3 regions of the Chimaeribacter sp. YP20170169 genome follow, and region 3 is predicted to be linked to each of the others. Evidence: predicted binding sites of a transcription regulator. Region 3 holds the regulator's gene; each other region holds the start of a gene.
What was found. Region 3 encodes PurR, which represses purine synthesis genes. Its sites were predicted from a motif close to CANGCAAACGTTTGCNTG; they were not measured.

Region 1 (4,171 bases), 1.3 Mb from region 3:
CGAGTTCCGTGAGGATCTCTTCTACCGCCTGAATGTGGTCAACCTCAAGCTGCCAGCGCTGAATGAGCGACCAGAGGATATTCCGCTGCTTGCCAACCATCTGCTGCGCGCCGCGGCGCAGCGCCACAAGCCGTTTGTGCGCAGCTTCTCCTCCGATGCGATGAAACGGCTGATGGCGGCGAGCTGGCCGGGCAACGTGCGCCAACTGGTTAACGTGATTGAGCAGTGCGTGGCGCTCACCTCCGCACCGGTGATCAGTGACGCGCTGGTGGAGCAGGCACTGGAGGGAGAGAACCGGGTGCTGCCGACCTTTGCCGAGGCGCGCAACCAGTTCGAGCTGCACTATCTGCGTAAGCTGTTGCAGATTGCCAAGGGCAATGTGACGCAGGCGGCGCGCATGGCCGGGCGCAACCGCACCGAGTTCTATAAGCTGCTGTCGCGCCACGAGTTGGATGCCAACGACTTTAAGGATTAGCCGTCGCAGGTGGCTAAACAAACCGGCCAGAATGTTTTACACTCGCAGGCTTATTGTCGCACCGGGCAGGGCAGGATAGTGGGCAACTGCCATACTTAACAGGCCACCATGGCCAGCGCCGGGCAGGCAATCGTTGTCGGACAGTGGGCGTGCGCCGCCGCCCGGCACGAGATGTCAGACGAAAACCTCCGGCCTTGAGCCGCATATTATGTAAAAGAAAGGGTTCGCCATGAAAAAGATTGACGCGATCATTAAGCCGTTCAAACTGGATGATGTCCGTGAAGCACTGGCCGAAGTCGGGATTACCGGCATGACGGTCACCGAAGTAAAAGGCTTTGGCCGCCAGAAGGGCCACACTGAACTCTACCGCGGCGCGGAGTATATGGTCGATTTTCTGCCGAAAGTGAAAATCGAGATTGTGGTGGCCGATGACATCGTGGACACCTGCGTGGAGACCATCATGCGCACCGCGCAGACCGGCAAAATCGGCGACGGTAAGATCTTTGTCTTTGACGTCTCCCGCGTGGTGCGTATCCGTACCGGCGAAGAGGATGAAGAGGCGATCTAAGCCCGCTCCCCGCCATAAAAAAGGGCGCCTTCGGGCGCCCTTTTTGCGTTGGCTTACAGCACCTTGTGCGGGCCAAACACCTCATAGTGCAGGTTCTCTGCCGGGATGCCGACATCCAGCAGCTGGCGGGCAACAAACTGCATGAAACCAACCGGGCCGCAGAGGTAGAAGTGCATCCCCGGCGTTGTCAGTTGCGGCGCGATCGCCCCCAGATCCATCCAGCCGGTGCTGTGATAGTCCACGCCCACGATATCCTTCTCTTCCGGCTGGCGATACCAGACGTGGCGAGAGAGGTTGGGCAGCGCGGCGGCAAGTTCGGCCACTTCACCGGCAAAGGCGTGCAGGCGGCCATTCTCGGCGGCATGTAGCCAGTTGATCGGCGCGGCGTGCCCCTTCGCCTTCAGGGTGTGGAGCATGGAGAGCAGTGGGGTCTGGCCAACGCCGGCGGAGATCAGCGTCACAGGCGTTTCCGGTTGCACATCCATGAAGAAATCACCGTGCGGCGCAGCGAGTTGCACTACGCTGCCCTCTTGCGCCACCTGATGCAGGTAGCGGGAGACCGCGCCCTCATCCTCACGTTTCACCGCGATGCGGTAGCTGCGGCCATTCGGTGCGGCGGTCAGGGAGTACTGGCGGATCTGGCGGTGGGTGTGCCAGGCGGCGTCCTGCACATAGACCGACACATACTGCCCCGGGTGGAAATCAACGACCGGGCCGCCATCCACCGGTGCCAGCTCAAAGCTGGTAATGATCTCGCTCTGCGGCTGCTTGCGCACGATGCGGAAATCGCGGGTGCCTTCCCAGCCGCCGTTCTGCGCTGCGGTCTCCTGGTAGATCTGCCCCTCACGCTGGATAAAGACCCCAGCCAGCACCCCATACGCCTTGCCCCAGGCATCCAGCACCTCTTGACCGGGGCTGAGCAGCTCATCCAGCGTCGCCAGCAGGTTCTCACCGACAATCGCGTACTGCTCCGGGCGGATATTCAGGCTGGCGTGCTTCTGCGCAATCTTCTCCACGGCGGGCAGGATGGCGGGCAGGTTCTCAATATTGGCAGCATAGGCACAAATGGCATTGAACAGCGCCTCGCGTTGATCACCGTTGCTCTGGTGGCGCATGTTAAAGACATTTTTCAGCTCGGGATGGCGGCCAAGCATCCGGTCATAAAAGTGCGCTGTGAGTTTTGGGCCGGTGGCAACCAGCACGGGAATAGTCGATTTGATGGTGGCAATGGTTTGTGAGTCCAGCATGGTGTGCTCCTGGAGACGCAGGGCGTCGAAGATAACCAATCTAAATGATGTATTTTAAATGCATCTTATATAAGTCGCAGGTAGTTGTAAATAGACCTGTTTTTGTTAAGGATTTGTTATTTTGAGAGCCAGCCCGCAAAGGTAAATATTCACCACAGCCGGTTAGGAAAAGCGGGTTGCACCTGCGGGAAGGGCATGGGGTAGAATCCTTGTGCAGCTTGAAGCCAATCGTTTGCGTAAAAACCTGGCCTCAGCCCTATGGCGACAGGCAAAAACAGTTTACACTGTGGCCCATCACCCGTAGGGGTTGTTTAATTGAGTGTGTGAGTCAGGAGAAGCAGATGTTAAAGCGTGAAATGAACATTGCCGATTATGATGCCGAACTGTGGCAAGCAATGGAGAAGGAAGTTGTTCGTCAGGAAGAGCATATTGAGCTGATTGCCTCAGAAAACTACACCAGCCCGCGTGTTATGCAGGCTCAGGGTTCCCAGCTGACCAACAAATATGCGGAAGGCTATCCGGGCAAGCGCTACTACGGCGGCTGTGAGTATGTCGACATCGTCGAACAACTGGCCATCGACCGCGCAAAAGCGCTGTTTGGCGCTGACTATGCCAACGTCCAGCCGCACTCCGGTTCCCAGGCTAACTTCGCCGTTTACACTGCACTGTTGCAACCGGGTGACACCATCCTTGGGATGAACCTGGCGCACGGCGGCCACCTGACTCACGGCTCCCCGGTTAACCTCTCCGGCAAACTCTACAACGTCGTGCCTTACGGCATCGATGAGAGCGGCAAAATTGACTACGCTGATCTGGCGCAGCAGGCCGAGACTCACAAACCGAAAATGATCATCGGTGGCTTCTCCGCCTACTCCGGTACTGTTGATTGGGCAAAAATGCGTGAAATCGCAGACAGCATCGGCGCTTACCTGTTCGTCGACATGGCGCACGTCGCCGGTCTGGTAGCGGCGGGTGTCTACCCGAACCCGGTTCCTCACGCACACATCGTCACCACCACCACCCACAAAACCCTGGCTGGCCCGCGCGGCGGCCTGATCCTGGCGAAGGGCGGCAATGAAGATTTCTATAAGAAACTGAACTCCGCTGTCTTCCCAGGCGGTCAGGGCGGCCCGCTGATGCACGTCATCGCGGGTAAGGCTGTGGCGCTGAAAGAGGCGATGGAGCCAGAGTTCAAAACCTACCAGCAGCAAGTGGCCAAAAACGCCAAGGCAATGGTGGAAGTGGTACTGGCGCGCGGCTACAAAGTGGTCTCCGGCGGCACCGAGAACCACCTGTTCCTGATGGATCTGGTGGACAAAGAGCTGACCGGTAAAGATGCTGACGCCGCACTGGGCCGCGCCAACATCACCGTCAACAAAAACAGCGTGCCGAACGATCCGAAAAGCCCGTTTGTCACCTCCGGTATCCGTATCGGTACCCCGGCGGTCACCCGTCGCGGCTTCAAAGAAGATGACGTGCGCGCGCTGGCTGGCTGGATCTGCGACGTGCTGGACAACATCCATGACGAAGCGACCATCGAGCGTGTGAAACAGCAAGTGCTGGAGATCTGCGCCCGCCTGCCGGTTTACGCATAATTGCCGGCGCGCCAGACGCGCCCCGCAACAGAAGGCACTGCTTCGGCAGTGCCTTTTTTTTGCCTGTGGCCGCCGGAAATTTGCGCTACAGTAGCGGCCTGACTCAGGCCGCCGCGGCGGCCCGATAACCTGTAAATGGAGAGACAATGGTTCTGCCTTCCCCCATCTGGCTGGCGCTCAGCTACTTCACCTACTTTTTCTGTTACGGCATCTTCCTGCCCTTCTTCGCCACCTGGCTGAAAGGGGAGGGGCTGGACGCCGAAAGCATCGGCCTGCTGCTTGGCGC
Region 2 (4,171 bases), 1.5 Mb from region 3:
TGTGGTCGCTGGGCAAACGGGTGGTACTGCCGGTGCTGCACCCCTTCTCGCCGGGGCATCTGCTGTTCCTGGATTATGCGCCGCAGACGGCGCTGGCCGCCAACCGCCTTGGCATTCTGGAGCCGCCGCTGGACGTACGCCACCTTCTGCCGCTGCAACAACTCGATGTCATTCTCACCCCTTTGGTGGCCTTTGACGACAGCGGCCAGCGGCTCGGCATGGGCGGCGGTTTCTACGACCGTACGCTGGCGACGTGGCAGGCGCACGGCCCCTACCCCATTGGTCTGGCGCATGAGTGCCAACAGGTGGCGGCCATTCCGGCGGAAGTCTGGGACGTGCCGCTGCCAGAGATCCTCACCCCCGCCAAACACTGGCAATGGTAGCAACGAAAACGGGTGCCCTAAGGCGCCCGTCGTAAAGAGAGAGCCAATCAGTACAGCAGGCGGGTACGGATGGTGCCCGGGATCTCTTTCATCAGTTGCAGCGCGGTCTCCACGCCTTCACTCTCCACGTCGATCACCACGTAGCCAATCTCCGGGCTGGTTTGCAGGTACTGGGCCGCAATGTTGATGCCCTGCTCCGCGAAGATCTGGTTGATGCGCGTCAGCACGCCGGGGCGGTTTTCGTGGATGTGCAGCAAACGGCTGGCGTTGATGCCATGCGCCGGCAGCGACACTTCCGGGAAGTTGACGGCTGAGAGCGTGGAGCCATTGTCAGAGTACTTGCTCAGCTTGCCGGCCACTTCCGAGCCGATGTTCTCCTGCGCTTCCTGGGTGGAGCCGCCGATGTGCGGCGTCAGGATCACGTTGTCGAACTCGCACAGCGGCGAGATGAACGGGTCGCTGTTGGTGGCTGGCTCGATCGGGAAGACGTCGATGGCCGCACCCGACAGGTGTTTGCTGGCAAGGGCGTCGCACAGGGCCGGGATATCGACCACCGTGCCGCGCGAGGCGTTGATCAGGATCGCGCCCGGCTTCATCAGCTTAAACTCTTCCGCACCCATCATCTCTTGCGTGGAGGGGGTTTCCGGCACATGCAGCGAGACCACGTCGCTCATGTTGAGCAGCTCCGAGAGGTGGCGCACCTGCTGGGCATTGCCGAGCGGCAGCTTGTTCTCGATGTCGTAGAAGTAGACGTGCATCCCCAGCCCTTCAGCCAGCACGCCAAGCTGCATACCGATGTGGCCGTAGCCAATGATGCCGAGGCGTTTGCCGCGCGCCTCAAAGGAGCCGACTGCCAGCTTGTTCCAGATGCCGCGGTGGGCCTTGGCGTTGGCCGCCGGGATGCCGCGCAGCATCAGCAGCAGTTCGCCGATCACCATTTCGGCGACGGATCGGGTATTGGAGAAAGGCGCGTTGAAGACCGGGATACCGCGCTTGGTGGCCGCCTTCAGGTCAACCTGGTTGGTGCCGATACAGAAGCAGCCCACGGCGATCAGCTTCTCTGCGGCGGCGAACACCTCTTCAGTCAGCTGGGTGCGCGATCGGATGCCGACAAAGTGCGCATCGCGGATCGAGGCTTTCAGCGCCTCAGTGTCCAGCGCACCCTTATGGTACTCAATGTTGGTGTATCCGGCAGCACGCAGGCTTTCGATGGTGCTCTGATGGACCCCTTCTACTAACAGAAACTTAATTCTGTCTTTCTCCAGTGATACTTTTGCCATAACCCGACCCTATAGTTCAGACTTCAGAAACGGCTGTTGCATAACAGCTCCGCTCCAACATAACAAATATTCAGCGGGCGGCAATACAAACGATTGCGGGCAGAGCAGCACAAGGCTTATCGGCGGCAGTAGATTCTGGCGAAAAATGCTGGCGAAGCGTAGGCAGCCAGAATGTTACAGAATTCCGGGCGCGGCTTGTGACAGATGTCACCAAATTTGGGGGCCTGAAGAAAAGATATTTCAGCGGGGAAAATATGTCCGGTCATAAGGCCGGGTTATGGCGCGAGGTGAGACGCGGGAGTGGCATTCCGGCGACGCGCCCCAGCAGCCCGGTTGGGCTGAGTGACGCGCCGCCGCCACAATAGCGAAAACTTATTTTACGGTGCGGACACCCTCTGGCGTACCGATCAGCGCCACATCCGCGCCGCGGTTGGCGAACAGCCCAACCGTCACCACGCCCGGAATGCCGTTGATGGTGTTCTCCAGCGCCACCGGGTCAAGGATGGTGAGGCTGCGTACATCCAGGATGATATTGCCGTTGTCGGTCACCACGCCCTGACGGTACTCCGGCAGGCCGCCCAGCTTCACCAGCTCGCGGGCCACGTAGGCGCGCGCCATTGGGATCACCTCCACCGGCAGCGGGAAGTGGCCCAGCACATCGACCTGTTTGGAGGCGTCCACGATACAGACGAACTTGCGCGCCATCGCGGCGATGATCTTCTCACGCGTCAGTGCCGCGCCGCCGCCCTTGATCATCTGCATCTGGCCGTTGATCTCATCCGCGCCATCCACATAGACGTCGAGTACGTCCACCTCGTTGCTGTCGAACACCGGGATGCCGAGGCTCTTGAGCCGGGCGGTGGAGGCGTCGGAGCTGGAGACCGCGCCCTCGATCTGGTGTTTGATGGAGCCAAGCGCATCGATAAAGTGCGCGGCGGTCGATCCGGTGCCGACACCGACCACCGTGCCCGGCGTCACGTAGTCCAGGGCCGCCCAGCCAACCGCTTTTTTCAGTTCATCCTGAGTCATGGTAAATTCACTGCTCTTGCTGCGAAAACGTGTGCGTATTATAGAGCAAGCGCCGTGGAAAAGGGCGCGTAATCCGCCGCCGACGATCACAGATCCGCACGCCATGCCGCCGCGCGCGCATGATTTTGCCGCCGCGCAACGGCAAAAACTGTGGCATAGTGCAGGGATACACTTTTTTCAGGGGATAGAAGGTCGATGAAACGCCCAGACTACCGAACGTTGCAAGCACTGGACGCGGTGATCCGTGAGCGCGGTTTTGAGCGCGCGGCACAGAAACTTTGCATCACACAATCGGCAGTATCCCAACGCATCAAACAACTCGAAAACCTGTTCGGCCAGCCGCTGCTGGTGCGCACTGTGCCGCCCCGCCCCACCGAGCAGGGGCAGAAGCTGCTGGCGCTGCTGCATCAGGTGGAGCTGCTGGAAGAGGAGTGGCTGGGCAACGACACCGGCAGTGACTCGCCGCTGCTGCTGTCGCTGGCGGTCAACGCCGACAGTCTGGCGACCTGGCTGCTGCCAGCGCTGAAGCCGGTGCTGGCCGACTCGCCAATTCGCCTCAATCTCCAGGTGGAAGATGAGACCCGCACTCAGGAGCGGCTGCGGCGTGGTGAGGTGGTGGGCGCGGTGAGTATCCAGCCCCAGCCGCTGCCGAGTTGTCTGGTTGACCAACTGGGGGCGCTCGACTACCTGTTCGTCGCCTCAAAGGGGTTTGCTGAGCGCTACTTCCCGAACGGCGTCACCCGCAGCGCGCTGCTGAAAGCGCCAGCGGTAGCCTTCGATCACTTGGATGACATGCATCAGGCGTTTTTGCAGCAGAATTTCGACCTGTCACCCGGCAGCGTTCCCTGCCATATCGTGAACTCCTCGGAAGCCTTTGTGCAGCTGGCACGCCAAGGCACCACCTGTTGCATGATCCCACACCTGCAAATTGAGCGTGAACTGGAGAGCGGCGAACTGATTGACCTGACGCCCGGCCTGTTCCAGCGGCGGATGCTGTTCTGGCACCGTTTCGCGCCGGAGAGCCGCATGATGCGGAAAGTGACGGATGCGCTGATCGCCTACGGCCATCAGGTACTGCGGCAGGATTAAGCACGGCCTGCCGGCCGTGCGGGAAGATTACTGTGGGCGTTGTAGCTCAAACACCACATCGACCTGATCGTCAAAGTGGATAGTCTGCTGCTCATAGGTTTGCGCCGCGTCACCTTGCGGGGCGGACTCCGCCGTTTTGAACATGCGCATTACCGGCATCGGCTGGTAGTTGGCGACATGGTAACGGATGCTGTAGACCGGCCCCAGTTTAGCCTTGAAGCCCGCTGCCAGCGCGCCCGCCTGCTGGGTCGCGTTATCAATCGCCTTCTGGCGCGCCTGATCGCGGTAGGTGTCCGGGTTCGCCACCCCCAACTCCACGGCGCGGATCTCATTCAGGCCCGACTTCAGCGCGCCATCCAACAGATCGTTTAGCTTGTCGAGCTGGCGCAG
Region 3 (4,171 bases):
CTGGCGACACCAGAGGCCGACGAGTAAAACAGAACGGGCGACCCTAGGGTCGCCCGTTTTCATTGCCGCTGAGGTTGCCCCCGCGCCCGGATTACTGTTGCTCTTCCTGGGAACGGTGCTTCTCGGCGGTCTCTTTGATCAGCTGTTGCAGTTCGCCGCGCTGGTACATCTCCAGCACGATGTCGCAACCGCCGACCAGTTCACCATCCACCCACAGCTGCGGGAAGGTCGGCCAGTTGGCGTATTTCGGCAGCTCAGCACGGATGTCCGGGTTCTGCAAAATGTCCACATAGGCAAAACGCTCACCGCACGCGGACAGCGCCTGTACCGCCTGAGCGGAGAAGCCACAGCTTGGCAGCTTCGGGGAGCCTTTCATGTACAGCAGGATCGGGTTTTCCGCGATCTGGGCCTGGATCTTTTCAATTGTCGTCATTGTCTTGCTTCCTCAAGCCATTGGCTGGCTATTACGCGTCACATCAAATCAGCAGTGGCCTATTGTAACGAGGGCGGCAACGGGATGAAAACACCATTTTTTGCAGGGTTTTCCCCCATGCCCCAAATTCGTCGGCCTGACTGCTAACAATAATTAAACATATGTTAACAGTAACAGATCTGAACGATGAGGTTTATCGGAAAAACGCGTTATCCCTCTATGCCGCCAGGCCGCTAACCGCTTGAGTTGCGGATAAAAGCAGCATATCTCCCCCCCAGTTTTCACTAATGAAAAAAGCTATTAACTTTTTCTGACAATATGAATTAGAATCAGGGGGTTTCATGCTTTTTTGTGCGGCAGGTTTCAGTGATACTGGGCCTCCATGGATGTTTGTCGGACACTTTTGGTAGCGTTGCCATGCGTTTACTCGTTACGCTTTTCGTTTTGCTTTTTACCCAGCTCTGTATGAATCTGGCGCATGCGTCGCCCCATGCGCGCACGTCGGCCGAACCCCGCAAGGGCCATGCCAGTGAGGCCAGGACGGATGACCGTAAAAAGCGCAAGCCGGTGAAAACCAGCGTAAAGAAAAAAGCCACCAGCCGCGACAAGGCTCAGGTGGTCAAGGTCACGACCAAAAGCGGTAAAACACGTAAAACCGCCTCTACCCATCTGGTCAAGGTGACGCCGCCGAAAAAGGGCTATAAAAAAGGCTATGGCCGCCAGCGCCTGCCCGGCCACGAGGCCAAAGCTGTGGAGAGCGGCCCGCTGGCACTCAGCCCGGCGCATAAAAAGCGCTACCAGAAAGCCAAGCAAACGGCGATGACCAAGCTAATGAAGCAGGTAGGCAAGCCCTACCGCTGGGGCGGCACCTCCCCCACCACCGGTTTCGATTGCAGCGGGCTGGTCTATTACGCCTATAAAGATGTGATGAAGATCCGCCTGCCACGCACCGCCAATGAGATGTACCACCTGCGTGATGCCGCGCCGGTTAAACGTGGCGAGCTGGAGAGCGGCGATCTGGTCTTCTTCCGCATCGCCAACCGTGGCGCGGCTGACCATGTTGGCGTCTATCTCGGCGATGGCAAATTTATCCAGTCACCGCGCACCGGCGAGGATATCCGCATCAGCTATCTGGATAATGACTACTGGCAGGACCATTACGTCGGCGCCCGCCGCGTGATGACCCCCAAGACCGTGCGCTGACCACCGCGTAACAAAAAAGACGCCCAAGGGCGTCTTTTTTTTCTGGTGCAGGCGGATTAGCCCAAAACAGCGGTAAAGCTAAAGGCAATGATCATGGTGAGCGCCGCCACAGTGGTGCATAGCGACAGTTTCAAATTGGTATCCATGTGTTCTCCTGAATAACGCAAACAAAACCACAATGTTTGTATGAGTTCTCATATTCTCACAGTATTGCAGGCAGTGCCTATCACGTCGTGATGCGCAACGGGATAATTTTCTGCTTCCCCTTTGCGCAAGAATAGGGGAAAATTCGCGGTTTACACACTGCGTACCCGGCCGCGGCTGCAATGCCCCACCGCTCCCCAGCGAAGATGACCGTCCTCTCCCCCTAGAATTCACTGCATCTTTTACGGTGGGCAGAAGAATAAACGCAGGCAAACGATTAACATTATAGTTACGTGCTGTAACACGTATTTTCAGGAGTCACTTTTCCCATGGCCACGATTAAAGATGTCGCCAAACGTGCCGGCGTGTCCACCACCACCGTGTCACACGTTATCAACAAAACACGTTTCGTCGCTGAAGAGACGAAGGCGGCGGTCTGGGCCGCCATCAAGGAGTTGCACTACTCCCCAAGCGCCGTGGCGCGCAGCCTGAAAGTCAACCACACCAAATCCATCGGGTTGCTGGCGACCTCCAGTGAGGCCCCCTACTTCGCTGAGGTGATTGAGTCCGTGGAGAACAGTTGCTACAGCAAGGGCTATACCCTGATCCTCTGCAACTCCCACAATAACCTCGACAAGCAGCAAGCTTACCTGGCGATGCTGGCGCAAAAGCGCGTCGATGGCCTGCTGGTGATGTGCTCTGAGTACCCGGATCAGCTGATCGGTATGCTCGAGGAGTACCGCAACATCCCGATGGTGGTGATGGACTGGGGTTCAGCACGCAGCGACTTTACTGACTCCATCATTGATAACGCCTTTGAGGGCGGCTACATCGCAGGCCGTTATCTGATTGAGCGCGGCCACCGTGATATCGGCATCATCCCCGGCCAGCTGTCACGCAACACCGGCGGCGGCCGCCATCAGGGCTTCCTGAAGGCGATGGAAGAGGCAAATATCACTGTGCGCCCGGAGTGGGTGGTACAGGGTGATTTTGAGCCGGAGTCCGGCTACAAGGCGATGCAGCAGATTTTGGTGCAGAAGCAGCGCCCAACGGCGGTGTTCTGCGGCGGCGACATCATGGCAATGGGCGCCATCTGCGCCGCCGACGAGATGGGCCTGCGCGTGCCACAAGACATCTCGGTGATTGGCTATGACAACGTGCGTAACGCGCGCTACTTTACCCCGGCACTGACCACCATCCACCAGCCGAAAGAGCGCCTCGGCGAGAGTGCTTTTGCCATGCTGCTGGATCGCATCACCAGCAAGCGTGAAGACCCGCAGACCATTGAAGTGCGCCCGAAACTGGTGGAGCGTCGCTCCGTGGCCGATGGCCCCTACCGCGACTACCGCCGTTAATCGACCAGCCGGGGCCATGCGCCCCGGTTTTTACTCCCCACGCAACCACTCCCGGTTCAACGTTTCGCTGTCCCCCAGATAATCCAGCAACCAGCTAAGCGCTGGCGAGGTGCGCGCCTGATCCCAGGTCAGGCAACAGGCGCTGTCCGGGAAGGGTTGCGCCAGCGTCAGCAGCACCAACTCTCCACGATCGATCAGCGGTTGCGCCATGTGCGCCGGGATCATCCCCACGCACAGGCCAGCCAGCAGGCAATCCAGCGCGCTGGTCCAGTCTGGCGCCACCAGCCGCCGTTGGTTATCCAGCGTCCAGGTGTCGCGCTTCGGCAGGGTGCGGGAGGTGTCCTCCAGACAGAGGGCTGGCCACGGCCGCAACTGCTCATCCGCCAACGGGCCGGGCAGTTGTGCCAGCGGATGGGTACGGCTCACCACACAGCGCCACGGCAGAAAGCCCATGTCGCGGAAGCGGTAGCTGCCGCCCACCGGCACGGCGCGGGTGGCACCAATCGCTGCATCCACCCGTCCATCCGCCAGCGCATCCCAGACGCCGTTGAACACCTCCGGCGAGATCAGCAGCTCCATATCGGGAAACTCGCGGTAGAAATCGAGCACCAGCTGCCGGGTGCGATCGGCACGCACCACCCGATCCACCGCCAGATTGAGTTGCCCACGCCAGCCATTGGCCGCCTGTTGGCACTGGCGACGCGCGGCCTGCATTTTTTTGATAACACCGCGCGCCTCCTCAATAAAAACCTGTCCGGCCTCGGTGATCGCCACATCACGGTGGCGGCGCTCAAACAGTTCCACCGCCAGCCACTGCTCCAGCTGGCGCACGGTGTAACTGACCGCCGAGGGCACCCGGTGCAGCTCCTGCGCTGCCGCGCTAAAGCTGCCGGTGCGTGCTACGGCGTCCACCACCTCCAGCGAATACTCTGACCACATGGCGCGCCCCACTCTTTCTGCTTGCAAAATTTTTCACAGCATGGCGCAAATTTTAACGTTTCACAATGCCCTGGCTGCTCCAGTAGAGTGCGCACCG

Region 1: glyA (serine hydroxymethyltransferase) is a predicted target of PurR. The motif match lies at 2,512-2,529, and genes of this name have one in related genera.
Region 2: serA (phosphoglycerate dehydrogenase) is a predicted target of PurR. The motif match lies at 1,746-1,763, and genes of this name have one in related genera.

What each region holds. Positions count from the first base shown of each region.
Region 1 is NZ_CP176824.1:894,526-898,696, forward strand. It holds gene glrR (two-component system response regulator GlrR) at 1-475, shown strand, start outside; gene glnB (nitrogen regulatory protein P-II) at 705-1,043, shown strand; gene hmpA (NO-inducible flavohemoprotein) at 1,097-2,290, opposite strand; gene glyA (serine hydroxymethyltransferase) at 2,632-3,885, shown strand; gene ACK3SD_RS04125 (3-phenylpropionate MFS transporter) at 4,032-4,171, shown strand, end outside.
Region 2 is NZ_CP176824.1:672,927-677,097, reverse strand. It holds gene ACK3SD_RS03070 (5-formyltetrahydrofolate cyclo-ligase) at 1-383, shown strand, start outside; gene serA (phosphoglycerate dehydrogenase) at 431-1,663, opposite strand; gene rpiA (ribose-5-phosphate isomerase RpiA) at 2,036-2,692, opposite strand; gene ACK3SD_RS03055 (LysR family transcriptional regulator ArgP) at 2,888-3,781, shown strand; gene ACK3SD_RS03050 (oxidative stress defense protein) at 3,809-4,171, opposite strand, start outside.
Region 3 is NZ_CP176824.1:2,196,505-2,200,675, forward strand. It holds gene rnt (ribonuclease T) at 1-27, shown strand, start outside; gene ACK3SD_RS09815 (Grx4 family monothiol glutaredoxin) at 92-433, opposite strand; gene ACK3SD_RS09820 (C40 family peptidase) at 851-1,636, shown strand; gene cydH (cytochrome bd-I oxidase subunit CydH) at 1,693-1,782, opposite strand; gene purR (HTH-type transcriptional repressor PurR) at 2,110-3,135, shown strand; gene punR (DNA-binding transcriptional activator PunR) at 3,166-4,074, opposite strand.